One region of the Desulfitobacterium hafniense DCB-2 genome, then DNA from elsewhere that is predicted to be linked to it. Evidence: riboswitches for the same ligand, from Rfam matches in the RefSeq annotation. Region 1 holds a riboswitch; the other holds the start of a gene.

Region 1 (5,256 bases):
AAACTGTCATTGAGCTGATTGAAGTTAATGACCAAAGGAAATTCGGGGATGGCGTGGTCAATCATCTGGCACTGGGAGTAAAAGATATCTTTCCGGCGGTAGCCTGGTTGAAGGATCACCATGTAGAATGTATTGATGAAGAACCTCGTGAGATGGAAGGAGGACGCTATAATTTTTTCTTTAGAGGTCCCTCAGGTGAGAAACTGGAACTATTCCAGGGATAATCAGCAGCTCAGCCGAGGAAATGGGAGGCAATACCAAGTTGAGTTACGGTAGGCAAGAAAAATTAAACTTTAATTGGCAAAATGGGGATAAGCGTTATTACACTTTAAATCAACATTTGCGCCATTTTTTTGGTGACAAAGTGTTCAAGGTATCCCTTGATGCAGGATTTACTTGTCCTAATCGGGATGGCCGGGTTGGACAGGGAGGGTGTATTTATTGCAGCGCCAGAGGTTCCGGAGACTTTGCCGGTCAGGCGGAAAAATCTATTCATGAACAATTCTGTGAAATTAAGGAAGTCATGAACCGGAAATGGTCCAGTGCCAGATATCTGGCTTATTTTCAGGCTTATACCAATACCTATGCCCCACTGAAGCGCTTGCAGGAAGTCTATGAGCAAGCTTTGGCGGAGGAGGGTGTGGTGGGGCTGTCCATTGCCACCCGTCCGGATTGTTTGCCGGCTGAGGTGCTGGATTATTTGGAAGAGCTCAATCAACGAACGTATCTCTGGGTGGAGCTGGGCCTGCAAAGCATTCATGATCGGACTATGGAATGGGTGGGGAGAGGACATACTTTTGAGGATTTTCTTCAGGGTTTGGATAAGCTCCGCCGCAGAAACATACGGGTCTGTACCCATATGATTTATGGGCTGCCGGGGGAAACCCTGGAGGATATGTTCGGCTCAGCACAAACGTTAGCCAAACTCGATGTGCAGGGAGTTAAGCTGCATCTTTTGCATGTGCTGAAGGGGACACCTCTGGCTGATATCTACGAGCAGAGTCCTTTTCCCTTACTCTCTCAGGATGAGTATATCCATTTGATTTGCGATACACTGGAAATCCTGCCTGCGCAGACGGTTATTCACCGCCTGACTGGGGATGCCCCCCGCAAGGATTTGCTAGCCCCTCTTTGGAGCCTGAAAAAATGGGAAATTCTTAATGCCATTGACCGTGAACTGGAGAGAAGGGGAACCTGGCAAGGGAAAAAGGCGCAAAATAAAACGGCTGACACCACCCATTCAATTTAAGGAAAGGGGGCCAGCCGTAAATCGCTTGGCAAGATAAATTTTTGACTTTGGATAAGGTTATTAGCCTTCTTCGAATGATTTGGCTTGACTCTGTAGATTTTGATAGTATTGATTGGCCGGATTGGCCCCACTCTTATTCCCTTGAGAAGGAGTTCTGAGGGCAGGCGCTAAAGAGAGATAGCGCTTTAGGCTGTCGGTATGGGTCTGGAGGATGGCCTGATAGACTGGGTCAGGGGTTAGTTTTTGTGAATTCATACCGATTCCTCCTTATATAGATAGTTAATGATTAGGATAATGCACAACCTTACCTTCCCAGGTTCTGATGACTGCTTCTTCATCGTTTAGGGAAATAAGGTACTGTGGTAAGATGGGGGTTTTGCCACCGCCTCCCGGGGCATTAATAATATAGGTCGGAATGGCCAAACCAGAGGTGTAGCCGCGCAAGTTTTCCATAATCCTTAACCCGTCCTGAATGCGGGGAATAAAGTGGCTCGTGCCTTTAACATTTTTGGCATGGAAAATATAGTAGGGGCGAACGCGAATTTTAAGAAGTTCTTGGTTAAGGCGTTTCATAATCTCTGGTTGGTCATTGATTCCTTTAAGAAGAACTGCTTGGTTGCCTAAGATGACTCCCGCTTTGATTAAGCGATCAGCAGCTTTCTTGGTCTCCTCGGTCACCTCTTGGGGATGATTGAATTGAGTATTGATATAAAGGGGTGGATATTTTTCAAGAATAGCGCAGAGCTCATCGGTAATGCGCATGGGCAGAGTGACGGGAACCCGGGTGCCGATACGTTTGATCTCCACATGCTTAATTTCATGCAATTCTCCCAATAACCAGTCCAGCATTTGATCGCTGAGAAGGAGAGCATCGCCACCGGTGACTAGCACATCCCGAATCTCTGGATTGGAGCGTATATAATCCAGGGCGGCCTCCAGGTTAGCACGGGTTTCATGGAGGTCAATTTCCCCGATATTCCGTCGGCGTTGGCAGTGCCTGCAATACATAGCACACAAATTGGTTACATTAATAATGAGGCGATCCGGGTAACGACGTGTGATGCAAGGCGCAGGGGATGTATACTCTTCTCCCATGGGATCTGCTTCTCCGGAATCGTCGAGGATCTCTTCCACAGAGGGGAGACTTTGCAGACGGATGGGATCCTGAGGATCATCTTTATCGATCAGGCTTAAATAATAGGGTGAAACAGCCCAACGGTAAGCCTTGCCCACCTCGTTGATTTCATGTCTTTGCTTGGGGGTCAGGGGAAGCAGGGTGCTCAAGTTTTCAGCATCCTGAATACGGTTTTTAAGCTGCCACTTCCAATCCTGCCAATGCTCCAGGTCAGCATCTAACTGATCCAGTATAAAGTCTCGGTTTTCATTAAATTCTTCGCTTAAGGCAAGGCCGCAGGGAATCGTTTCTTTGCGTTTGTTGTAGGATTGAACTTTTTGTTTTAATTCCAAAGCTCTTGCTTGTGAAGCCTGTCTTGGGTTAGGGGGTAGAAATTCTATTGCCATAGTGATTGCCCTCCTCTATTTGCAGATATAAAATAAGTCTTTAGAATCAAAAAAGAACCTCGCGGTTCCCAAGAAAAAGCATATTACATAATCAGGTGTTTACGCCTCATGTGCTTCAATGCTTACGAGGTTAGCTGACGGGTTCGAGCTGAAACATGCTCTACGTTTAAAACGATTCACCCCTAAATTGGTTCCCCCGTTTTCCCCTTGGGAAATTAAGCCCATATTAAGTTGCATAACTAACAACTTAATAGTATCATATGGGTTGGTAGCAGTCAATTGTATATTTTGTACATATGTTTATTTTGTATATGGGTTATCTTAGTAAGCATTTAAGTGTAAGAATTTGTAGTTCACTTAGTAGCAGAATTAAAGGTTAATGATAAGATGAATCAAGGAGAGGAATCCGATGGAATATAATGCACGTTATCAGGAAATTGCGATAGATATTGCTCATTCTATCGTTATGGGAGAATACCGGGAAGGGGAAAAAATTCATGGACGCTCTACTTTAGCGGGTCGTTATAATGTATCTCCGGAGACCATCCGGCGTTCCATTGCTATCCTCCAAACGATGGGTGTAGTCATGGTAAGCCAAGGGGTGGGGATTACGGTAGTCTCCAAAAGCATGGCCGAAAAATTTATGAGGGGTTTTGACCAGAAAGCAGAAATTCAGGTCTATTTTGATGAGCTGAAAAAGCTGATGGAACAAAGACGTGAGCTCGATCAGAAGATCGATGCCCATCTCACGAAAATCGTGAACTATACGGATCGTTTGGCCAGCCGTTGGATGGATGTGGCCGAAATTGAAGTTGCCAAAGGCTCCAGCGCCAAGGGAAAAACCTTAAGCGATTTAAAATTAAGGGAGAAAACAGGTTTAACGGTGGTGGCTGTGGTCAGAGGGGGAATCGAGCAATTTTCTCCGGGAGCGGAGTTTATCCTGGACGACGGAGATATCCTACTGGCGGTAGGCTCTGAACAAGGGAAAGAAAAACTTCAGGAAATCCTTCGCTAGAATACAGGAAGTGGATAGCCATCTGTCGAAACTCTCTATGAATTATAGAGGACATGAGGGATGATGGATGATCTTTGAAAGCATAGTCATACTCGGTGTGGAATTAATGCTGGTCTTAGTAACAGGCCAGATGAATCTGTTAATTTTATTTTTAATAGGCAATACATTTTTTCTTTTATATCACTTAAATCTGGAATATAAAAAAACTGCCCGGCAGGCTACAGAGCGAAACGCGGAGCTTAGCTTCAAAATAGCCAACCAGACTCTTCCTTACCTGCGCCGGGGGCTTAATGAACAAAACGCAGAGTACATCGCTAAAATCATTCAAGAGATTGGCCAAGTGGCGGCTGTTTCAATCACAGATTGTGAAAAGCAGCTGGCCTACTTGGGCGTGGGCTGCGATCAGCATCATCCGGGAGATAAAATTCTTACCCGGGCGACACGGGATGTGATCCAATCCGGAGTTTATAAGATAGTACGAACTCAAAAAGAATTGAATTGTCCCAGACAGAACACCTGTGATTGTCCTCTGGCGGCGGCTGTTATCGTACCTCTGAAGTGTCAGGGTGAAGTAGTGGGAACCATGAAATTGTATGAAACCAAGGTTGGACAGCTCTCATCGGATCTGATTCGCTTAGCTATTGGGATGGCTGATCTACTGGGGATTCAAATTGAACTAGCAGAACTTGATCACCAGGCGAAACTGGCTGCGGAAGCACAACTGAATGCCTTGCAAGCTCAAATCAATCCCCATTTCTTTTTCAATGTTCTCAATACTATTATTGCCACCAGCCGCACCAGCCCCAATCGTTCACGACGATTGTTGATTCATCTTGCGGAATTTTTCCGCAAGGCGCTCAAATCCCATGGAAGTTTGATTACTTTGCGGGAGGAAATGAGCTTTGTTAAGACTTACTTAATTCTCGAAAAAGCTCGCTTTGGGCGTAAGCTTCATTTTAAAAGTGAGATTCCCGAAGAGCTCATGGATGCCTTGGTTCCGCGCTTAAGCGTTCAGCCCCTCGTGGAAAACGCCGTCAAGCATGGGATTACGGAGAAAATCGGCAATGGGGTCGTCTCTGTGAAAGTGGAGCAAAAAGGCCAGGAGCTGTATATTACTGTGGCTGATGATGGAGTCGGCATACAGCCGGAACGTCTCCAGGAAGTGTTAAAACCCGGTGTTGGTTCAGGTAATGGAGTGGGTATGGCTAATGTTCATGAACGCTTAATTGGCCACTATGGTAAAGAGTATGGTTTACAGATCAAGAGTCAACCCAATATCAGCACGACTGTAACCATGCATTTGCCCTTAACCACTATGGAAGATGAGGATATGTTGGAAAAGTTGTAGGGATTTTTAGGGAGGCATATTATGATCCCAGGAGTGGATATTGTAGAAATTCAGCGCTTTGCTAAAGCTTGTGAGCGAACACCAAAGCTTCGGGAGCGTTTGTTTACCGAACGTGAAATTGAG
Region 2 (5,256 bases), 1.8 Mb from region 1:
TAGCTTACTGCCGGATAAACCGGGTGTCTATCTGATGAAAGATGCATCCGGCCAAATTATCTATGTAGGAAAAGCGAAGGTTCTCAAAAACAGAGTCCGCTCCTACTTTACGGGATCCCATAATGGCAAAACCCAGCTGATGATCAGCCTGATTGCGGATTTTGAAACGATAATTACCGATTCCGAGGTAGAGGCATTACTCCTAGAGTGCAATCTGATTAAAAAACATAACCCCAAATATAATATTTTATTGCGGGATGATAAAACTTATCCTTTTATAACCATTACCGATGAAGCACATCCGCGGATTCTCGTAACACGACAAGTCAAAAAAGGGGCGGGAAAATACTATGGTCCCTACCCTAATGCTACAGCGGCTAAAGAAGCGGCCCGACTGCTCAACCGCCTCTTCCCTTTTCGCAAATGCCGGCAGATCCCCAACAAACCCTGTCTCTATTACCATCTTGGGCAATGCTTAGGCCCCTGTCAGGTAGACGTCCCCAAAGAAGCCTATGACAAAATCCGTAAAGAAGCGGCCGCTTTCCTTAAAGGAGACCAGGGAGCCATTCTTAAAGCCCTGGAGAAAAAAATGAAAGAGGCCTCGGAAAATCTGGAATTCGAAAGAGCCAAAGAATACCGGGACCTGATGGAGGATCTCAAAAAAGTTGGGGAAAAGCAGAACATCACCTTAAACGACTTCGTCGATCGGGATGTGGTGGGCTATGCCTATACTCAAGATCAACTTTGTATTCAGATCTTTTATTTGCGCCAGGGCAAACTGCTCTCCCGGGATAATTTCATTTTCCCTTATTACGAGGAACCGGAAGAAGCTTTTGTCTCTTTTCTGGCTCAGTTCTACACAGAGAGTTCTGCTCTTCCTCAAGAAATCCTCCTCCCTCCCCTGGATATCAGTGTGTTAACAAAGCTCTTCCCCATGGTCGTGCCGCAAAAAGGTCAAAAGCGGGATCTGGTGCAAATGGCCATGGAAAATGCTCAAACCACTTTACACGAACAGATTTCCATCGAAATACGGAACTTGACGGAATGCACCCAAGCTTTGGCGGAAATCGGCAACGCCTTAGGCATCCCTTCCCTCCGTACCATCGAGTCCTTTGATATTTCCAATATTGCCGGTACCCATAGTGTAGCAGGAATGATTCAGTTTCTTGATGGCAAACCTAATCGTAGTCAGTATCGCAAATTCAAGATTCAACCCATGCCGAATATGGATGATACGGCCTCCATGCACCAGGTGATTGAGCGCCGTTATGCCCGACTCCAGCAAGAAAACCTGCCGCTCCCGGATCTGATCCTGGTGGATGGAGGCAAGGGACAGATCCATGCCGCCCTGGCTGCTCTCCACAGCTTAAACGCTGCGATTCCTGTTGCCGGCATGGTCAAAAACGACAAGCACCAGACTTCGGCGTTAATCGACGCTATGGACCGCATTCACTCCTTGGATCGCCGTTCCGCCGGTTTTCGCTTGCTGGAACGGATTCAAAACGAGGTCCATCGCTTCGCTATTACCTTTCATAGACAGCAAAGGGCTAAAAGCATGACCCTTTCTGAATTGGACGGCATAGCAGGGGTCGGTCCCAAGCGCAGACAACAGCTCCTTAAGTTTTTTAAATCCATAGATAGTATCCGCCAGGCCACCCTTGAGGAACTGCAGCAATCCGGCCTTCCTGCCCCGGCAGCTGCGGCGGTCTATCAACATTTCAACTCTCATAAGGAGGAAAACCATGATTCTTAATTACCGTGTTGAACTCTGCCGCCAATGCTATTATAAGCGGATGAAACAATGTGCCAAGACGGACCTCTATATCCACAACCGGACATTGGCGGAGCTCGGCGGGGAATGCAAGAGCTATCTGCCGGTGCCCTGGCTGCCTTATTGACGATTAAAGCCAAATTACCAACCGGTTGGTAATTTGCTTCCGATCCGAAAAGATGGTCATAGCCTAATTTAGCAGACGGAAACAGAGCTGGGAGAGCTAAAAAGGAGTATCACTCACTGCTTTAAAAAAGCAATGAGGCGATACTCCTTCAGTATATTCCCCATTATGTTCCTTTGTCCCTATTGACAAGCCTATGAATTAGAAAACTCTCCTGGCTCCAAGGTAACGACCAGCATAATAACTGTCCGATAAGCCGGTGATCTTAATACCGCTTCTGGCGGCATGAATAAAGTTCTCTTCTCCTATATAGATTCCCACGTGGGACGCTCCGCTATCGTAAGTGGCGAAGAAGACCAAATCACCGATCTGAAGCTCGTCTTTGCTGACTGCTGTTCCTATTCCATATTGAGCATATGAGGTTCGGGGCAAGTCAATTCCTGAACCTTTAAATACATATTGAGTAAAACCGGAGCAATCAAAGCCATTCGTAGTCGTCCCGCCAAACACATAGGGGGTACCGATCAGCTTTTGGGCATTGTCGCTGATTTCTTCGACTTTGGAACTACCGCCACGGGAGATCTCCTGAACAGGAGCAGCCGCAGCTTGTCGCAAAGCCCGCTCTTGGGAAAGCTTTTCGATGTCCATCGCTGCCATCGTTTCTTCAGGGGTAGACACGATATCTTCCTGAGCCTCTTCTGTAAATTGCTGTGATTCCCTCTGACTATCCGTATCGGCAGCTACAGATACCGAAGCGTAAGCTAAGGCCATTGCTGCTGCTTCAGGTTGCCGGATCACATCCTTTTTTTCTGCTTGAACCTCAGGGGAGAGTACCGTATCGGCAACAGTTTGAGTTTGAGCCTGCTGAGTCTGAAATAATGAAGCGTTCCTTAAGAGAATAGATTCGGAGCTTGTCACAGGCACTGCGGCACTTCCAGGCCCATAGATGCCCGGGAGGCTGCTTACCAATAAGGTGCCGGATAACACCACACTGGCCACCCATCCCCTTTTAGAGGAAGAGTCCATGAATTTTCCACCTTTCGTCGCTTACGAGGTTAGTTGACGGATTCGGGCAAAAAGGTGCAAGCCCTACGCATGACTGCGATTCACCCCAAAAGATTATCCCCCGTTCCAGACACACGGTCCGGATTCAGCCCACATTTCTTATGCATTGTAGTATTCGCGAAAAATGCCTTTAATCCTTCACACAATTAATTATAAAAGTGATATATTTTGGAAATTTATTCTATTAATATCAGACTATTCACTCATTGGCTTTCTGTGCCTAAAGAAAGTAAGATAAAAGTAAAAACACCTCTCTCACGAGAGGTGCTGCTCTTTGAACCTTAGGACACCAACGAATAAATATTGCGCCATAGGTCAAGTAGGTTTTCCCACTGAGCTCCTGCAGTTTCCTGACAGGCGGTTTCCCTTTTCCCTCAGCCCAGAATGTCACCATTTCCAGCACTTGATCGCCACTAAGAACGCACTTTAATCCTCGTTGGTTTTCGCTCTAGAAGTTTTCCTTCACGCTCCGTGACGGTCTAGCCTCTTTTGCAGAAAAGAATTTCAGGCAAACTTAAGCTCATCGGCCAATGAACAGAAGTTCCTTCAGCCCTCCCAACTTCTCCACCTCAAGGCAGGCTACACTGCACTAAGTTCCTTCCTAATGCAGGTTCATACCCCAAGCCGTAACCAAAAGCAGCCACGAACTTAGGCCTCCACGGAAGAGGGTATCGCCCGCATGCCATTGCAGATCCCCCTCATCCTTAACTCCCAGCAGCAACCCTCGACTGGGCGTCGAAAGCCACCACCAGGAACTTCATCGGTATGCCCTTAGCGGATTCTTAGGCCCGCCTTCGACAGTCATTTTACGCACTAGAATAGCGCACCCTAGTTCAAAGAAGATTACATCGCTTATTGTACACCGAAACGAACAATTTTTAAAACGACCTTTGCCTATTCATATTCTCGATTGCCTTTGATAATGAATGAAAAAAAGCAACAAATTCAAAAAAGAGAGCTTTGCGCTCTCTTTTTGGCTTATTAAAACAATACCGGCAAAATCAATGGTGTTTATCAAACTGATTTGGCTTCAGATGCGGGTTTTCCGTCAGAAAAAATTTTTCGCAACATCACTTCGATACTTCCGGGCAAATCCCGTGCTGCTTGTTGAATCTGAACAGAACGCCAGTGGATTTCCTCCAATAAAACCTGAGTTCGCGGTGCGGAAATATAGGCTTGAGGCTGTTCTGGAGCAAACAAGCCTTTAGCTGCCATAAGTAAAATGAAGATGATTAAAATACGTCCCAACCAGCGCAATGGATATACTTCCTTTCCTCAAAAAAGATATATCCATAGTTTAACCAGCTTAGCCTTTTTTAAGCCTCATTTTTTCCAACTCAGACCAAAAATTCTCAGAATACAAAAAGAGCGGTTCAAAAAGCGCCCGTGCGGTCTGGGTGTGGATATGCTCATGGTAGTGACGAATCCTTTCACGGTAAAAGGATTCACAGGAATCCGGCCCAAAAAAAGGTTTTCCTTCTTTCCCCAACCAGACAAAAAGCCTGGCAATCCCCATAGGACCTACAAAATCCAATTTATCGGCATCATAAAGAATCTTTGCTTCCAACGTTTCCGGTTCATAGCCTTCCCGTGAGTGGGAAAGGACAGCTGCTTTAACAGCTTCAATAGTGTCTTCCGGGTATCCGCATTTATGCAGGATGCCACCGGCCAAGGCCGCACCGCTCTCAGCATGGGTTTTCGATAGGGTTCCGGAGCGGCCAATATCATGAAGAATAGCTGCCAGCTCCACAATCAATAGATCGGCACCCTCCTGTATCCCAATCTGCTTGCCCCATGCTCTGACCCGGAGAGCATGTTCCAGATCATGAGCCTGATCTTTACGGCCATAAATTCCCTGCACAGCGTTAATTACCTGGCTTAGAGGGTCTTGATTCGTTTCCGGCAAGGCAATCCCCCCGTTCGGAATTTGCGAACAAAATCTTTTCAAAATGATCGATACTGCTTTGGGAAAGGTTTTTACCATAGCGTACCGTAAGCATATTGGCCGGATGGGAACATATCTCCTCATCATCCGTCTCCCTTATGTGCAAACCTGCGCTTGACATAAGACGATCCATTACTTCACGGTACTCCCAAACCCGCAGCCCCGTCCTTTCCAAGTCCCAGTGCCAATAATACTCTGTAGCTATGACGACATGATTCTCCATAGCGGGATCAGAAAAAGCGACTTGCAGCAGTTTTTTCCCCACCCCAAGTCCCCGGACTTTTGGGGAAACCTCGATGGCCCCTAATTCCAAAAGTTCCGGAGGGCCTTTAGCCCACCGTTCAAAACAAT

The links. A riboswitch is a leader RNA that binds a small molecule or an ion and turns the genes downstream of it on or off. The one in region 1 is predicted to bind cyclic di-AMP.
Region 2: another riboswitch for cyclic di-AMP. It lies ahead of DHAF_RS15180 (C40 family peptidase); the one in region 1 lies ahead of eam (glutamate 2,3-aminomutase).

The regions. Positions count from the first base shown of each region.
Region 1 is NC_011830.1:1,442,450-1,447,705, forward strand. Features, by position in the region: gene DHAF_RS06685 (VOC family protein) at 1-224, shown strand, start outside; gene mnmL (tRNA modification radical SAM protein MnmL/YtqA) at 245-1,249, shown strand; gene DHAF_RS06695 (hypothetical protein) at 1,310-1,504, opposite strand; gene eam (glutamate 2,3-aminomutase) at 1,529-2,770, opposite strand; cyclic di-AMP (ydaO/yuaA leader) riboswitch at 2,875-3,002, opposite strand; gene DHAF_RS06705 (GntR family transcriptional regulator) at 3,180-3,785, shown strand; gene DHAF_RS06710 (histidine kinase) at 3,853-5,133, shown strand; gene DHAF_RS06715 (holo-ACP synthase) at 5,155-5,256, shown strand, end outside.
Region 2 is NC_011830.1:3,259,149-3,264,404, forward strand. Features, by position in the region: gene uvrC (excinuclease ABC subunit UvrC) at 1-1,753, shown strand, start outside; gene DHAF_RS26115 (hypothetical protein) at 1,743-1,898, shown strand; gene DHAF_RS15180 (C40 family peptidase) at 2,097-2,921, opposite strand; cyclic di-AMP (ydaO/yuaA leader) riboswitch at 2,925-3,061, opposite strand; gene DHAF_RS15185 (hypothetical protein) at 3,975-4,217, opposite strand; gene DHAF_RS15190 (HD domain-containing protein) at 4,267-4,866, opposite strand; gene DHAF_RS15195 (GNAT family N-acetyltransferase) at 4,826-5,256, opposite strand, start outside.